Regions from separate parts of the Pseudoalteromonas sp. S554 genome, predicted to be linked through region 1. Evidence: predicted binding sites of a transcription regulator. Region 1 holds the regulator's gene; the other holds the start of a gene.
What was found. Region 1 encodes sigma-54, which starts transcription at its own class of promoters, with help from an activator protein. Its sites were predicted from a motif close to GTTGGCACGNNNNTNGNNT; they were not measured.
Positions count from the first base shown of each region.

Region 1 (8,039 bases):
TTTGTTATTTTGATTCTTGGTTTTGCAGCCCTAGTTTGGAGTGCTGACAGGTTTGTTTATGGTGCGGCCGCACTGGCTAAAAACTTTGGCGTACCAACCTTAATTGTTGGTTTAACTGTTGTTGCCATGGGCTCATCAGCACCTGAAATGATGGTATCAGCCTCTGCTGCATTGGCTGGAAAAACAGACACAGCGGTAGGTAACGCAATTGGCTCAAATATCACAAATATTTTACTGGTATTAGGTATTACTGCTTTATTTAGGCCTCTTAGCGTTTCTTCAAGTACATTAAAACGTGAAATCCCGTTAGTGCTTATTGTATCTCTAGCTACTTGGTATATTTTTTCAGATAACTACTTTTCGCTTGCTGAAGGCGTTGCCTTATTAATTGGTTTTGTCGTCTTTATTGGCGGGCTGATTATTGTTTCGCTACGTGCTAAAAATCAAACAGACCCATTTGTATCAGAAGCATGTGATGAAGTACCCAATGACGTACCAACAAAAAAAGCAGTAATTTGGTTAGTTATTGGTATGGTCTTACTTCCTGTCAGTGCACATTTTTTAATAGATTCAGCGGTCGATATTGCAAAATATTTTGGCCTAAGCGATTTAGTCATTGGCTTAACAATTATTGCAATAGGTACTAGCTTGCCAGAGCTTGCAGCTTCAATTGCGGGGGTTCTTAAAAATGAAGATGACTTAGCACTGGGTAATATTGTTGGCTCTAATATTTTTAATATTCTTGCCGTGCTGCCTTTCGCAGGCATTATTAACCCTTCTGTTATAGACCCGTCTGTTGCTAACCGCGACATACTTATTATGATTGGTGCCACGGTCGCACTTATTATCATGTCATTGAACTTTAGAGGTGCTCAGCGCATCAATAGAGTAGAGGGCGGCTTATTATTAATCGCTTTTTTAGGCTACCAAGGGTATATTTTCAGTCAAGTAGGGTAAGTAATGGCAACGCTAAATTTTATTGAACAAGGCCTACGTGTATTAGACATAGAGCGCCAAGCATTGAGTGATATTGCACAATATGTGGATGAAAATTTTCATCAAGCATGTCAGTTAATATACGACTGCCAAGGCCGAACTATTGTTATAGGCATGGGAAAATCGGGTCATATTGGCAATAAAATAGCGGCGACGTTAGCAAGTACTGGCAGCCCTGCATTTTTTGTACACCCCGGTGAGGCAAGTCATGGCGACTTAGGTATGATCACTAAAAATGATGTGGTTATGCTAATTTCTAATTCTGGTGAAACAAGCGAAGTCCTCAATATAATTCCCGTTTTGAAACGCCTCGGCGCAAAAATGATAGCCATGACAGGCAACGCTAGCTCAACAATGGCAACGCTTGCAAACGTACATATTTGCATAAAAGTACAAAAAGAAGCCTGTTCGTTAGGCTTAGCCCCTACAGCAAGCACAACAGCAACACTTGCAATGGGCGATGCCATGGCGGTTGCACTGTTAGAAGCTCGCGGTTTTACAGCTGATGACTTTGCGCTATCTCACCCCGGCGGCAGTTTAGGTAAACGTTTACTGCTGACCCTAAAAGATGTCATGCATAGCGGTAAAAACACACCTATTATTAACGTTACTCAAACTATAAAAGATGCACTGATAGAAATGTCGGCAAAAGGCTTAGGCATGACAGCCATAGTTGATTCTCAGCAACAACTTGTAGGGCTCTTTACCGACGGTGATTTACGTCGTATTTTAGAACAACGAATTGATATACATACAACACAAATAGATGTTGTAATGACCAAGTCCTGCACAACGGCAACGCAAGATATTTTGGCCGCTGAAGCACTTAATATTATGGAGCAAAAGCGTATTAATGGTTTAATCATCGTTAATGAGCAAAACCACCCTATTGGTGCATTAAATATGCAAGACTTACTAAAAGCAGGAGTATTATAAATGCAATTTGAAGAGCTCTATCAACCATTGAGTGAAGACGCAAAAGCACGTGCAAAAAAAGTAAAGCTACTTATTTGTGATATTGATGGTGTGTTTTCTGATGGTCGCATTTATTTGGGTAACCAAGGCGAAGAGCTCAAAGCATTTAATACAAAAGATGGCTTTGGCATTAAAGCGCTAATTAATAGTGGCTTTGAAGTTGCGGTAATTACAGGACGCCACTCAAAAATAGTACAACAGCGTATGACAAGCTTAACAGTACAACATATATACCAAGGCCAAGAAAATAAATTACTCGCTTACGAAGAACTAAAAACAAAGCTCAATTTAAATGATGAGCAAATTGCCTACATTGGCGATGATGGCCCAGACATGCCAGTGATGGAGTTAGTAGGGTTTGCTGTTGCAGTAAATGACGCACATCCGCTAATAAAACGTTTAGCACATTATACAACACAAATGCCAGGTGGCTTTGGTGCAGTGAGAGAACTAACCGACCTGCTAATGCTTGAAAATAACAAACCTTTGACCACAAAAGGGACTAGTTCATGAATGCAGCGCGCATAATATTAAGCGTTTTATTCATCAGCTGTATGGTTTGGCTTTGGTACCCTTATTTCACACAAGTAAATTTACCACAACAAACCGAAGCAGACATAATTGCAAAGCCCGATTACACAGCCATAGAGCTAAAACAAACAGCGTATGACGAAAATGGGAAAATCAGCCATAAAGTAACGGCAGCGCGAATGGAGCTATATCAAGAATTAGGGTTTACCTTTTTTGATAAACCTATTTTTACGCTATACAACGACAAACAAACATGGCGAATTAACGCTAATGAAGCAACATTATACGAAGGCAGACAACTAATATTAGAAGGTAACGTTGTTGCTAGTAATTTAACTGATAACGCAATGATAGATAAAATTAATGCTGATAACATTCAGGTAGATATAAAATTACTAACGATGCAATCAGAGCAGCCTGTCATTGTTACAGGGCCCAATTTAAAAATCACCGGTAAAGGCTTAGAAGCCGATTTAAAAACCGAAGTGATAAAATTAATTAACCATACGCGAACTATTTATTATGACCAATAAACTATCAACACTCTTTATTATTCCAACATTTTTACTTGCATTAGGTACTAATGCCGCTGAAACAACAGCGCCAATTTCTGCAAATCAAATTTCGATTAGTGCGGATAAACAAGAGGGTCAACTAAAAGAAAACGTAGGTATCTTTGAAAAAAATGTTGAAATTATTCATGGCGACAGAAAAATTACCGCAGACCGCCTTGAGGTTCACAAGCGCGATGAGCTAGGCGACAACAAGCAATTGTTAATTGCCACAGGTACGCCTGCATATTTTGAAGAAAAACAAGCCGACGGCACAATAATGAGCGCCAGCGCTAATGAAGTTAGATACGATGTTTCAACGCGTTTTTTAACATTAATTGGAGATGCAGAGATATCTCAAGCTGGGCAAAAAATGAATGCTAAAAGCATTACCTACGATATAGAACAGCAGCTTATTAGCGCCGAAAAAGATGAAAGCTCAACTGACCGTGTACACACTATCTTAGTGCCTGTGGAGCCTAAAAAAAATGACAAAGGCCAACCATGAGCACATTAAAAGCAGAGCTACTAGCCAAAAGCTACAAAGGCCGTGAAGTTGTAAAAAATGTGGGCTTAGAAGTTAAAGCTGGCAGTATTGTAGGCTTGCTTGGGCCAAACGGCGCAGGTAAAACAACAACCTTTTACATGATTGTAGGCTTAGTCCCTAGCGACAAAGGCAAAATATCTATCGATGATAACGATATTACGCTTTTACCTATGCACAGTCGTGCTAGATTAGGCATTGGCTACTTACCACAAGAGTCGTCTATATTTAGAAAATTAACAGTGTATCAAAACTTAATGGCTATTTTAGAAACTCGAAAGGAGCTCACTAAACAAGCCAGAGAAGATACATTGAATAATCTATTAGATGAATTTAGCATTCAACACATTCGCGACAGCAAAGGCATGGCATTATCGGGCGGAGAACGTCGCCGAGTGGAGATTGCACGTGCTTTAGCCGCAGATCCAAAGTTTATTTTGTTAGACGAACCATTTGCCGGTGTTGACCCTATCTCAGTATTAGATATTAAAAAAATTATTGAACACCTGAAAAACCGTGGGATTGGCGTATTAATAACAGACCACAATGTAAGAGAAACCCTTGATGTTTGCGAAAAAGCCTACATTGTTTCTCATGGGGAACTGATTGCTTCTGGTACCCCTGAACACGTATTAAATGATAAAACTGTACGCGATGTATATTTAGGCGAGCAATTTAGGCTGTAACATTTACGCCTTATTTATAAGCATCTGCTAGTATTAACTATAACAACTTAAAAGGATTGTTAGAGATACATGAGGCAATCACTACAGCTGCGCATGGGCCAGCAACTTACAATGACACCTCAGTTGCAACAAGCTATTCGCTTGCTGCAATTAAGCACATTGGATCTTCAGCAAGAAATACAAGAAGCGCTCGACAGCAACCCATTACTTGAGGTTGAGGAGCAAGACTATGCCGATGATCTTGCGGGCAAAAATGAGCAAAAAGCAGATAACGATGAAGTTACAGTAACCGTATCTGCCGATGAAGCCCCTAGCGAGTATGAACAAGACAGTGGTGAAGCGCTTGCTAAAGATACCGTAAGTGACGACATGGCAATGGATGTTAGCTGGGATGAGTATATGAGTGCAGCCCCTGCATCATCTTCAGGCCCAATGCCTGAAGATGAGTCTATATATCAGGGCGCATCAACTGAAACGCTTCACGAATACTTAATGTGGCAATTACAATTAACGCCATTTAGCCCTACAGATGAAGCCATCGCTATTGCTATTGTAGAAGCGGTGGATGATTCAGGCATACTGACACTCAGTTGCGAAGAGATTTTAGAGAGCTTTAATCAAGATAACGACGATGACGTTGAGGTTGAACTTGACGAAATAGAAGCGGTATTAAAGCGCATTCAGCTATTTGACCCAGTGGGTATTGCGGCACGTAGCTTACAAGAGTGTTTGTGTATTCAGTTAAATCAATTTGATAAAGGCACGCCTTTTATTGATGAAACAAAAATGATTTTAACCGAGCACATTGATTTGTTAGCTGCTCGTGACTACCGTACATTAATGAAAAAAACGAAGCTCAAAGAAGATGAGCTTAAAGAAGTAATGACACTTATTCATACGCTCAACCCTAAGCCTGCAGACACAATAGTACGAGAAGAGTCTGAGTATGTAATACCTGATGTGTCAGTTAAAAAAATTAAAGGCCGCTGGATTGTAGAGTTAAACCCAGACAGCATGCCAAAAATTCGTGTAAACAGCCAATATGCAGCGATGTCGCGTACAGTTAAATCAAGCGGCGATAGTCAATTTATTCGCTCACATTTACAAGAAGCTAAATGGTTTATAAAAAGCTTAGAAAGTAGAAATGATACACTTTTAAAAGTAACTAACTGTATTGTTAAACAACAACAGGGCTTTTTTGAACACGGGCCAGAAGCCATGAAACCGATGGTTTTAAATGATGTTGCCGAAATGGTAGAAATGCACGAATCAACAATTTCGCGCGTAACTACGCAAAAGTATATGCACACACCGCGTGGAATATTTGAGCTTAAATACTTTTTCTCAAGCCACGTTAGTACCGAAAATGGTGGAGAATGTTCATCTACGGCAATACGTGCACTTATTAAAAAATTAATCGCAGCAGAAAACTCAGCAAAACCATTGAGTGATAGCAAAATTGCGGATATATTGGCTGAGCAAGGAATTAAAGTAGCGAGACGTACAATCGCAAAATATCGCGAATCTCTGGCTATTCCACCGTCAAATCAGCGAAAGAGCCTGATCTAAGACGCTAAACAAAGAGGGTAATGCTTATGCAACTAAATTTAACTGGTCGTCATGTAGAACTAACTGATTCATTAAGAGACTATATAAATACCAAATTTGCGAAGCTAGAAAGGCACTCTGATCATATTAATAATGTTCATGTCATTCTTGATATAGAAAAATTAAATCAAAAAGCAGAAGCAACTATTCATGTAAGTGGTGCTGAATTATTCGCATCCACTGAACATCAAGATATGTATGCAGCTATTGATTCATTGATTGACAAGCTTGACCGTCAAGTAATTAAACACAAAGAGAAGCTTGCTCGACACTAATATGATGAAATTAAGTTCACTTATATGCCAGGACTGCAGTAAAGCTGCGGTCCTTTTTAATAGTAAAAAAAGAATTTTAGAGTTTATTAGCGAGCTGGCTCACGATAAATTACCGTATTTATCTCAACAGGATATTTTGGGCGCTTTATTAACCCGCGAAAAACTAGGCAGCACAGGGATAGGAAGAGGTATTGCTATTCCACATGGCCGAATGAGCGGCGCACAAGAACCTTTAGCATTGGTGTTAGTTAGTGAAACACCGATTAATTTTGATGCTATAGACAACCGCCCTGTTGATATTTTTGTTGCACTCATCGTACCTGAAGGCGATAACCAACAGCATTTAAAGACGCTAGCAACGATAGCTGATAAACTAAAAAATAAAGAATTTTGTAAGCAGCTTCGCTGTGCTAAATCGGATGCTGAGTTGTATCAAATTATTGTTGACCAATCGTAACAAATTTAAAGGGTGATTAATGGAGTTGATTATCATAAGTGGCCGTTCTGGTTCTGGTAAGTCGGTTGCTTTGCGCGTTGTTGAAGATCTAGGTTATTATTGCGTAGATAACATTCCAGTAAATTTATTACCTTCTTTGGTAAGAAGCGTTTCTGATAACTACGATAAAATTGCCGTTAGTATAGATGTGCGAAATTTACCAAAAGAGCAAGATGAATTTAATCACATCATCGAATACTTACCGGGTTTTACAAAACCAACGCTGTTCTACTTAGACAGTGAAGATCAAACCCTTATTAAGCGCTTTTCTGAAACTAGGCGCTTACACCCTTTATCAATAGATTCACTTCCGCTTGATTTAGCCATAAAAAAAGAAAAAGAACTTCTCGATGTGCTAATTACGCGCGCCGATTACATGATCGATACCAGTGAGCTAAGCGTTCATCAACTTGCTGAATCAATTCGCGAAAAAATACTAGGTAAAAAAGACAAGCAGCTGATTGTTACATTTGAATCATTTGGTTTTAAACATGGCATTCCTAAAGAGGCAGATTACGTATTTGATGCACGTTTTTTACCTAACCCGCACTGGGAGCCTGAACTAAAACCACTCAACGGCCTAGACCAACCAGTAAAAGATTATTTGGCTAGCCACAGCATAGTTCAAAAATTTACATGGCAAATACAAACCTTTGTACAAACATGGCTACCACACCTAGAGCGAAATAACAGAAGCTATTTAACTATTGCGATTGGCTGTACTGGCGGGCAACATCGCTCTGTATATTTAGCGCAAACAATTGGCGAAAGCTTTGCAGTTACGCATCCCAATGTAAAAATACGTCACAGAGAACAAGAAAAGTAATTTTACAAAACTAATAACCTGTTCAGCTTTGATAGAGTAATGTATGCGTATAGAAGACACTTTTTTAATACAAAATAAATTAGGACTGCATGCCAGAGCCGCGACTGTATTAGCCCAACTCGCTGTAAAATTTGATGCTTCAATCACCTTATTTCAAGATGATAAAGAAGCTGCTGGTGACAGTGTATTAGCACTAATGCTACTTGAAAGTAGCCAAGGTAAAGAAGTTAAAGTGGTATGTGAAGGGCCTGATGCAGAGCAAGCTTTAAATGCCATTGGAGAACTTATTTCGCAACGATTTAACGAACAAGAGTAACGTTAATTTTTAACATTTAAATAAAATAACTATAATCAAAATAACTGGCTGCTAGGTCGTACTCCCCCACCCACTAGGTAACAGTTACAGTATAAATAAAGGACGCCAATGCCCGAAGCTTTTGAACAAGACTACCCACTACAACAACTAAAACAAGTGACCAAGTCACTTAATAGTGGTCAGTTTGTTCAAGTTAGGCGCATGCTCGCAAAAACAGCGCCATGTGATACTGCGT
Region 1 covers NZ_PNDV01000034.1:84,280-92,318, forward strand. Annotated here, with positions in the region: gene CWB65_RS08755 (calcium/sodium antiporter) at 1-957, shown strand, start outside; gene CWB65_RS08760 (KpsF/GutQ family sugar-phosphate isomerase) at 961-1,932, shown strand; gene kdsC (3-deoxy-manno-octulosonate-8-phosphatase KdsC) at 1,933-2,484, shown strand; gene lptC (LPS export ABC transporter periplasmic protein LptC) at 2,481-3,035, shown strand; gene lptA (lipopolysaccharide transport periplasmic protein LptA) at 3,025-3,561, shown strand; gene lptB (LPS export ABC transporter ATP-binding protein) at 3,558-4,283, shown strand; gene CWB65_RS08785 (RNA polymerase factor sigma-54) at 4,353-5,852, shown strand; gene hpf (ribosome hibernation promoting factor) at 5,879-6,166, shown strand; gene ptsN (PTS IIA-like nitrogen regulatory protein PtsN) at 6,171-6,623, shown strand; gene rapZ (RNase adapter RapZ) at 6,643-7,488, shown strand; gene CWB65_RS08805 (HPr family phosphocarrier protein) at 7,532-7,804, shown strand; gene mgtE (magnesium transporter) at 7,913-8,039, shown strand, end outside.

Region 2 (8,039 bases), on a different contig from region 1:
AATTTTACTTTCAAAGCGCTCAACAATTTCTTCTAATAAGTCGTCGCCCTTTGCATCACCAATCATTTGCTCTGCGTAATCCAATGCAAACGGTGTTGGTGGGTCAATAGGGGAGCCTTGCTTTATTATTTGTGTCGATTTTTCTGGACCGGTTTCGCCAGAGCGCGGTTGAGCAATAGGTTTGAAGAAATTAACTTTTACCGCCTTTTGCTCAAGCGCACGCACAAGCCCGACGGAAACAGATGTTAAACCAACTCCCGTAGAAATCGGTATCAACATAATACGGTGTGCCATATTATAGCTCCTTAACAATATTTGCAGAGTCGAGGGCGATAACCCATTCTTCATTCGTTGGCATGACGACAGCTTTGATACGAGATTGCTCAGTGCTAATTACACCTTGTTGACCAAAACGAGCATCTAGGTTTGCTTGCGTGTCACATTCCATACCTAAAAATCCAAGTTGAGTGATCACTTTTTTACGAATGATATCTGAATTTTCTCCAATACCGCCGGTGAAAATAAGCGCATCAAGACGCTGTAAAGGCACCATGTACGATGCAATTTGCTTAGATAAACGATAGCAAAACATATCGAGTGCTAATGCTGCTTGTTGATTTCCCGCTGTAGCAGCTTCTTCAATAGTACGACAATCGTTTGAAAGCTCACTAATGCCTAACAAACCACTTTTTTGATTGAGTAAGTCATCTATTTGTTGCGCACTATAATCAAGTTGTGTCGTTAAAAAGTTAAATAAACCTGGATCAATATCGCCACTGCGAGTACCCATTACTAACCCTTCAAGTGGCGTAAGGCCCATACTTGTATCGACACTCTTACCATTTTTAATCGCACATACAGAGCAGCCATTCCCCAAATGAGCACTAATAAAATTACTTTTTTCAATAGGTTGGTTAAGTAGTTTTGCTGTTTGCCCGGCAACATAAAAATGGCTCGTACCATGAAAGCCATAACGTCTAACACCAAACTCGGTATATAAATTGTAAGGTAGCGCATAAAGGTATGCGACTTTATCCATAGTTTGGTGAAAAGCCGTATCGAATACGGCAATTTGAGGTAAGCCTTTAAACGAGTCTTGCGCTGAAGATATACCCAGCAAGTTGGCATGACCATGAAGCGGTGCAAGTGTTGCAGCCTGGGTTATGCTTTCAATAACTTTATCATTAATTAATACTGATTTGGTAAAGTGCTCGCCACCGTGAACAACACGATGACCAACAGCAATTAGCTGTTCATCTAGTTTGTGATCTTTTATTAACGTTACTAGCGTATTAATAGCCTCAGCGTGAGCTTGCTCTGGTGCTAAATCAATAAGTGTTTTATCACCTTTGTATTTATACTTTACCGACGGAGTTGCTGCACCTAGTCGCTCTGCTAAGCCCGATATAATTTCATGGCCGGTGTTTGCATCAATAATGGCAAACTTTAAACTTGAGCTACCACAGTTTAATACTAAAACATGTTGTGACTTAGGAGCGGGTGTTGGCATAGATATAATTTCCATAAATAAAGTTTAGTAAGTGAACATTAATTATTTACTGTTACACTCAGGTCTTAATTAAAAGGCTAAAGATATTATAAACAAGGTCGTTAGACCCATTAATAAGTTTTATATTTTAAACTATTTGATGTATTTAGTTTAGTATTTTGCACAATTTAACAGCATAATTAAGCACTTTTACTGATTAAGTGAAACCCGCTGTATTTGTGTTACACTTTATAAAAACACGAGCTAATTTATATATTGAATTCAGTAATTGTGAGGAGTCATGATGCAAAAAAGTGTGATGTCACAAGTTCAAATTGGTAGACAGTACGCAAAACAATGGCCAATGCGAAAAGAGTTAGCTCCATTGTTTAGTGAGTTTAGGGTAATTAGAGCAACAGAACTTGCCATTACTGTTATGCCCATTCTTGCTATGTTTACATTATTTTTTCAACTCAACTACCTTGGCCCTGATTTTTTACCACAAGCGATTGCAAGTGCATTGTTTTTCTTATCTTTACCTCTACAAGGTTTATTGTGGTTGGGTAAACGAGCACAAACCCCATTAGACCCAGCCATGCTAAGTTGGTACAAAGAGCTCCATACAAAAATGGTTGCTAATGGTTATCAACCTAAGTTAAGTGAAAAAAAGCCCCGCTATTTGGAGCTTGCAAATTTACTTAAAGATATGTTTGAAAAAATGGATAAAGCGTTTACTAAAGAACAGTTTTAATAAAACGCTTTCAACAATCACGCTTTTTGAAATTGCGTTATATAAAACGACAAGGTGACATGGTGTTCACCTTTCTCTTCTAGTGTTTCCCAGTGCTCAGGTCTAAATTTCCACGCAAACGGTGTCATCATTATCAGGTTTCTAACATCGTTAATACTCAGTGTTACCTGTTGAGTGATCAAATCTTGGTGAGTTTCTGTAAAACCTTCAGGCACATCTACTTTCGTATGCTCGCTTACTGATTGGTAAATATAAGCTTTTAACTCTTTTAAATGCCATGGCCCTGGGCTGGCCACGACAAGCGTAGCATTAGGTTTAGCGAGTCTATCAAGCTCTTTAGTAAATAAAGGTGCAAATACACTTATAAGAATATCAGCAAACCCTTCTTTAAAAGGGGCTTGACTGATTGACGCAACGCTAAAGCTGCAGTTGGGGTAACGTTTAGCGGCGTATTTTATAGCTGACTTTGAAATATCTACACCATAAACTTGCGCTTGAGTATTATTAGCAATAGCGTGGGTGTAAAACCCTTCGCCACACCCTAAATCAATAATATTATTACCTTTTATAGTACTTGTTATATCGCTAAGTGCTTGTTGTAAGAATGCATAAAAACCTTGCTCTAAAAATGTGCGCCTTGCTTGCACCATTTCAAGCGAGTCACCAGGTTGTTTAGAGTTTTTGTTTTGAACAGGCAGTAAGTTAACGTAGCCTTCTTTGGCAAAATCAAAACTGTGGTTGCTTTCACAGCGCAGTGTATTTTGAGTTTTTGTTAGCGATTTGCTACATAAAGGGCATTGATATTCAAGACTCATGAGTCTAGGTAATCCTTGTCGTAAAAAGTTTTAACCCAGTGGGGACGGTATGTAATTAAAATGGTGATGGCCATTCCGTTCAACATGGCTTCTGGAAACCAAATTATAGCACTTAAATAAACGTAATTGTCGGCAAGTTCTTGCCAATTATACTGACCTAAAGAGAAATAAAAGAGGGCACCTAAAGATATCTTTATGCACGCTATAAACCCAGCTGTTATGAAGGCACAAACAAATATATAAACAAAAAAATGTTTTGGTAAATAGTGATAGCACACAACAAAACTTAAATAACTCAATAATATGGGAATAAAAGCGCCAATAAGTATTTGTACAGGTAAAAGGTTAAAACTAACCTGCCCAAATGAAAACAACAAGGCACTTGCCAGTAGGCTACTCAAAATGGCTAGCCGCCAGCCCAATATTAAGGTGGCTGCAGTAATACCAAGTATGTGCAGGTCAAGGCCAGTTAAAATACCGGCTTTAATACGCCACAGTAGTGCAAATACAAGCGCACAGGCTAATACACCGGTTTGCCTAGCAGACGTTTTATAAAGCGATTTATATGTGTTTTTGTCGAAACTAAAAATCGCAATAGCAAGTACAAGGACCCACATCAGCCCTTGTATTTCAGTGTTTAACATTATAGCTACTTGAACGTTGACCAAATTGGCGCATGATCTGATGGTTTATCAATTGCGCGTAGCTCATAGTCAATTCCTGATTCAATACAACGCTCAGCAAGTGATTGAGTTGCAAGCACAACATCAATTCGCAGGCCGCGATTATCTAAAAAGCCTTTAGAGCGGTAATCAAACCATGAGTATTGATCGTTAACATCAGGATAGAGTTCTCTGAAGGTATCTTTAAATCCCCAATCTAAAAGTGTTGATAGCCATTGACGCTCCTCTGGTTGGAAAGAGCACTTACCTGTTTTTAGCCAGCGTTTAGCGTTGACCTCACCAATACCTATGTCTAAATCTGTAGGTGATATATTTATGTCGCCCATAACAACTACATCCTGATCGGGAGTGAGGTTTGTATCTAGATGTGTCATCAAATCTTTATAAAATTGACGTTTATAGGGGAATTTGGTTTCGTGATTGATATTATCGCCTTGCGGGAAATAACCATTCATAACGGTAATGTCGCGACCGTTATCTTGTTCAATAGTGACACTGATCATGCGCTTTTGCGACTCTTCAGTGTCGGTAGCAAACCCTTTTAAGACCGATTTTGGCTCTTTTTTGCATAACATAGCTACGCCGTAATGTGCTTTTTGACCGTGAAAGTAGACGTGGTACCCCATTTTTTGAACATCGTCTAATGGAAACGCTTCATCATGAACTTTAATCTCTTGCAAGCCAATTACGTCCGGTTGATGTTTATCAATAACAGCTTGTAATTGGTGAAGACGAGCACGCAGACCATTGATATTGAAAGAAATCACTTTCATTCGATTTACCTTTAAATTTGTTCTCATTTTGATAGCAAATTGTATCAGTAATTTAGCTTACATAACATGTCTGAAATGACAAAATAGCTGCGCAAATGTTGATCAAATGGTGGTGAAAGTTTAAACATTGTTAATGTTGTATTAATTTATAAAATAAATAAAAAATTCAATTGATCTGCAATAAATTGGCTATATAATGCGCGCAAATTCATTGGCAAACTCGTTCACATAGGATCTCTCATGAAAGCACAATTATTTTTAGCGGCAACATTATTAGCATCTTCTTCTGTTTCAGCTCAAAGTAACACTTACTTCAGCCAAGACAGCTCTATTGAGTCTAAGCTGTGTGTATTAAGCGCAAACGAAGGTTTTTCTGCAGCACGTAAATTAGCAGCTAAGCACAATGTATACTTATCACGCTTCTCACAAAGCATCATGTGTAACGGCCAAGATATTCGTGATATTGCAAAGAAAGATTCAACAAACAACATAACTGAAAACAAAGTAGAAGTGTTTGCTAAAGATGCTCAACAAGAAACTCAATTATGTATGACTGCATTAAAGCAAGGTTTAGCGCCAGTACGCCAAAAAATAGGTAATTTAAACTCGCTTAAATGTAACGGTCAGAAAGTTACTGACTTTGTTAAGCGTTATCAAAACGCTGCAATTTAATTAGCACGACAAAATTAATGAGAGCCCAGCTTTTACAGCTGGGCTTTTTTTTGCAAAATTTACAAGGTTGGTTGAAAAGGTTTCAAGGCTAACGTATTGAAAATAGAATAAATAATAAACAGGTTTTCTGTAAGGTGCTGAAATTTATATTTATTTTATTTTGGCACCAGACTTGTATTAGTTGTTGTGACATTTATTAACAACGAAGGACACGTCTTATGAAAAAGTTAACATTAGCAACAACTATTCTAGCAACATTAAGTTTAGCAGCCTGCGCATCTAATCAAGGTCTTGATAAAATAGACAGCGACTTTGCAAGCCTAGACAACGACAGTGATGGTTTTATTTCAAAAGTTGAAGCTGACGACGATAATATTTGGGGTCACTTTTCAAATATCGACACCAATATGGATGAAGAAATTAGTCGTAAAGAATTTAATGCTTACATGCAGTTAAACACTGGCAAGGTTGCAACCGATAGTGATGTAAGTGAATCAGCCTTTAAAGCTGAAATTGCAAAATTTGACAAAATTGAAAGTAGTTTTGCCAGTTTAGATAACGATAGTAATGGCTACATATCAGTTGTTGAAGGCAATGACGACGATATTTCAAATCACTTTGGTTATATGGACAAAAACGAAGACAATCGAATTAGTAAAAATGAGTTTATGGGCTACATAAATAAATATGGTAAATCTGTAGCTGAAGACGAAGCGTTAGAGTCAATTAAACACAGCTAATTAAAATTCAGAACATAAAAATCAAAGCCAGTTATTTTAACTGGCTTTTTTTATGGCTAATTTTAGATAATTGCCAGATATATTTTCCTAGTTAGTGGTTGTTCTGTCATAATAGATGGCTGTGTATTTTTATTTATTAAGAGTGTATATGGCTGGGCGGCGAATTAGTGATGAGCAGTTGGTTGAAATCATTGAGGCTGCGATTTTTGTTGCAGACAAACCCATAAGTAAACGCCATATTAAAGACACTGTTTTAGTGGATATTGCAATTTCTATGTCACGTATAAACGAGGCTATAGAAACAATACAAACACACTTTCAAACCCGTGGTATTCGCCTTGTTGAAGTTGGTAGTGGTTATCGATTTCAGGCGTGTAGTAGTTTGAGCCCTTGGTTGAGTAACCTATGGCAAGAACGAGCTCCTAAATACTCACGTGCTTTATTGGAAACATTATCACTTATTGCTTATCGTCAACCCATTACGCGTGGTGAAATAGAGCAAGTAAGAGGTGTAACAACGGGTTCGAATATAATTAAAACCTTACTCGAAAGAGAGTGGGTGAAAGTGGTAGGGCACAAAGAAGTACCGGGTAAGCCCGCTTTATACGCCACTACTAAACAATTTTTAGATTATTTTTCATTAACGGGTTTAGAAAACTTACCTGCGTTACCTGCGCAACAAGAAAGTAAAATAAACCAGTTATTAAGTGATCCTTCTGTGAGAGAACCATCCGAATGAATATACAAGGTGAAAAGTTACAAAAAGTCCTAGCCAGAGCTGGTGTAGGCTCGCGTCGTGAAATGGAAAAATACATTGATGCTAACCGTGTTAGTGTTAATGGCAAAGTAGCTAAACTCGGTGACCGCGTTGAAGAAACCGATTTAATTCGTGTTGACGGTCATACCGTAAAAATTGAAGAAAAAGCTGACAGAATTTGCCGTGTAATTATGTACAACAAACCCGAGGGAGAGTTGAGTACACGTAAAGACCCTGAAGGTCGTCGTACTGTATTTGACAGACTTCCTCGTATTGATGGCGATCGTTGGATAGCTGTAGGCCGACTGGATGTGAATACGTCAGGCTTAATGTTGTTTACCAACGATGGTGAATTAGCCAATCGTTTAATGCACCCAAGTTATGAAGTAGAGCGTGAATATTCTTCGCGTGTGTTTGGTGAAGTAACAAACGAGACACTTAAAAACCTGATGCGTGGTGTTGAGCTTGAAGATGGTCCTGCAAAATTCACAAATATAAAACCGCTAGGTGGTGAAGGAATTAACCGCTGGTTTAATGTGACGTTAAACGAAGGGCGCAACCGCGAAGTTCGTCGTTTATGGCAATCTCAAGACGTTGAAGTGTCGCGTCTTATCCGTATTCGTTACGGTAAGCTAGAGCTAGATAAGCGTGTGCCACAAGGTGGTTGGGTTGAATACGACTTAGAAACCGTTAACTACTTGCGTAAAACGGTTAAGTTAGGTCGTGAAACGCAAACTAAACTTTCAGTTATGCCTGAAAAACGCAAAGATAAACGCGCTAAAATTAATCAAATTCGTAAAGCGGTTAAAAAGCACAACCAACGTGTTAAGTCGACTAAGCGTAAGTGATATTTTGACGTTTTGTATAAAAGCCGCATTATTTGCGGCTTTTTTATTGAGGTTAATAAAAGTAAACAGCTGTTACTTTTTTATTTGTGCGTCTAATGACTCGCCATTGACTGCAATTGAATCATCACTCATTAAATATAAATAGGTCGGCATAATGCTTTCAGGTGTTGCCAACTTATCCCTATCTTCACCAGGGTATGCCGATGCGCGCATAGATGTGCGTGTAGCACCTGGATTAATACAGTTTACGCGAATGTTGGTTTTACCTACTTCACAAGCCCACGTTTGCATCATACCTTCAACTGCAAACTTAGAGATGGCATAGGGTCCCCAAAACTCACGGCCTTTACGACCAACACCAGATGAAGTGAAAACAATAGAAGCATTGTCTGATTTACGCATCACGGGGAATAATGCTTTGGTGATCATTGCTTGAGCTGTCACGTTAACTTTCATGATGTTCTCAAACGTAGATGAACAAAAATGTTCTAGTGGCCCTAGAGAGCCTAAT
Region 2 covers NZ_PNDV01000103.1:3,045-11,083, reverse strand. Annotated here, with positions in the region: gene pta (phosphate acetyltransferase) at 1-294, opposite strand, end outside; gene CWB65_RS17860 (acetate kinase) at 296-1,510, opposite strand; gene yfbV (terminus macrodomain insulation protein YfbV) at 1,794-2,240, shown strand; gene rlmA (23S rRNA (guanine(745)-N(1))-methyltransferase) at 2,258-3,055, opposite strand; gene CWB65_RS17845 (energy-coupling factor ABC transporter permease) at 3,052-3,699, opposite strand; gene xthA (exodeoxyribonuclease III) at 3,705-4,511, opposite strand; gene CWB65_RS17835 (hypothetical protein) at 4,752-5,183, shown strand; gene CWB65_RS17830 (EF-hand domain-containing protein) at 5,402-5,923, shown strand; gene scpB (SMC-Scp complex subunit ScpB) at 6,072-6,662, shown strand; gene rluB (23S rRNA pseudouridine(2605) synthase RluB) at 6,659-7,528, shown strand; gene CWB65_RS17815 (YciK family oxidoreductase) at 7,601-8,039, opposite strand, start outside.
Region 2: CWB65_RS17830 (EF-hand domain-containing protein) is a predicted target of sigma-54. The motif match lies at 5,343-5,361, and genes of this name have one in related genera.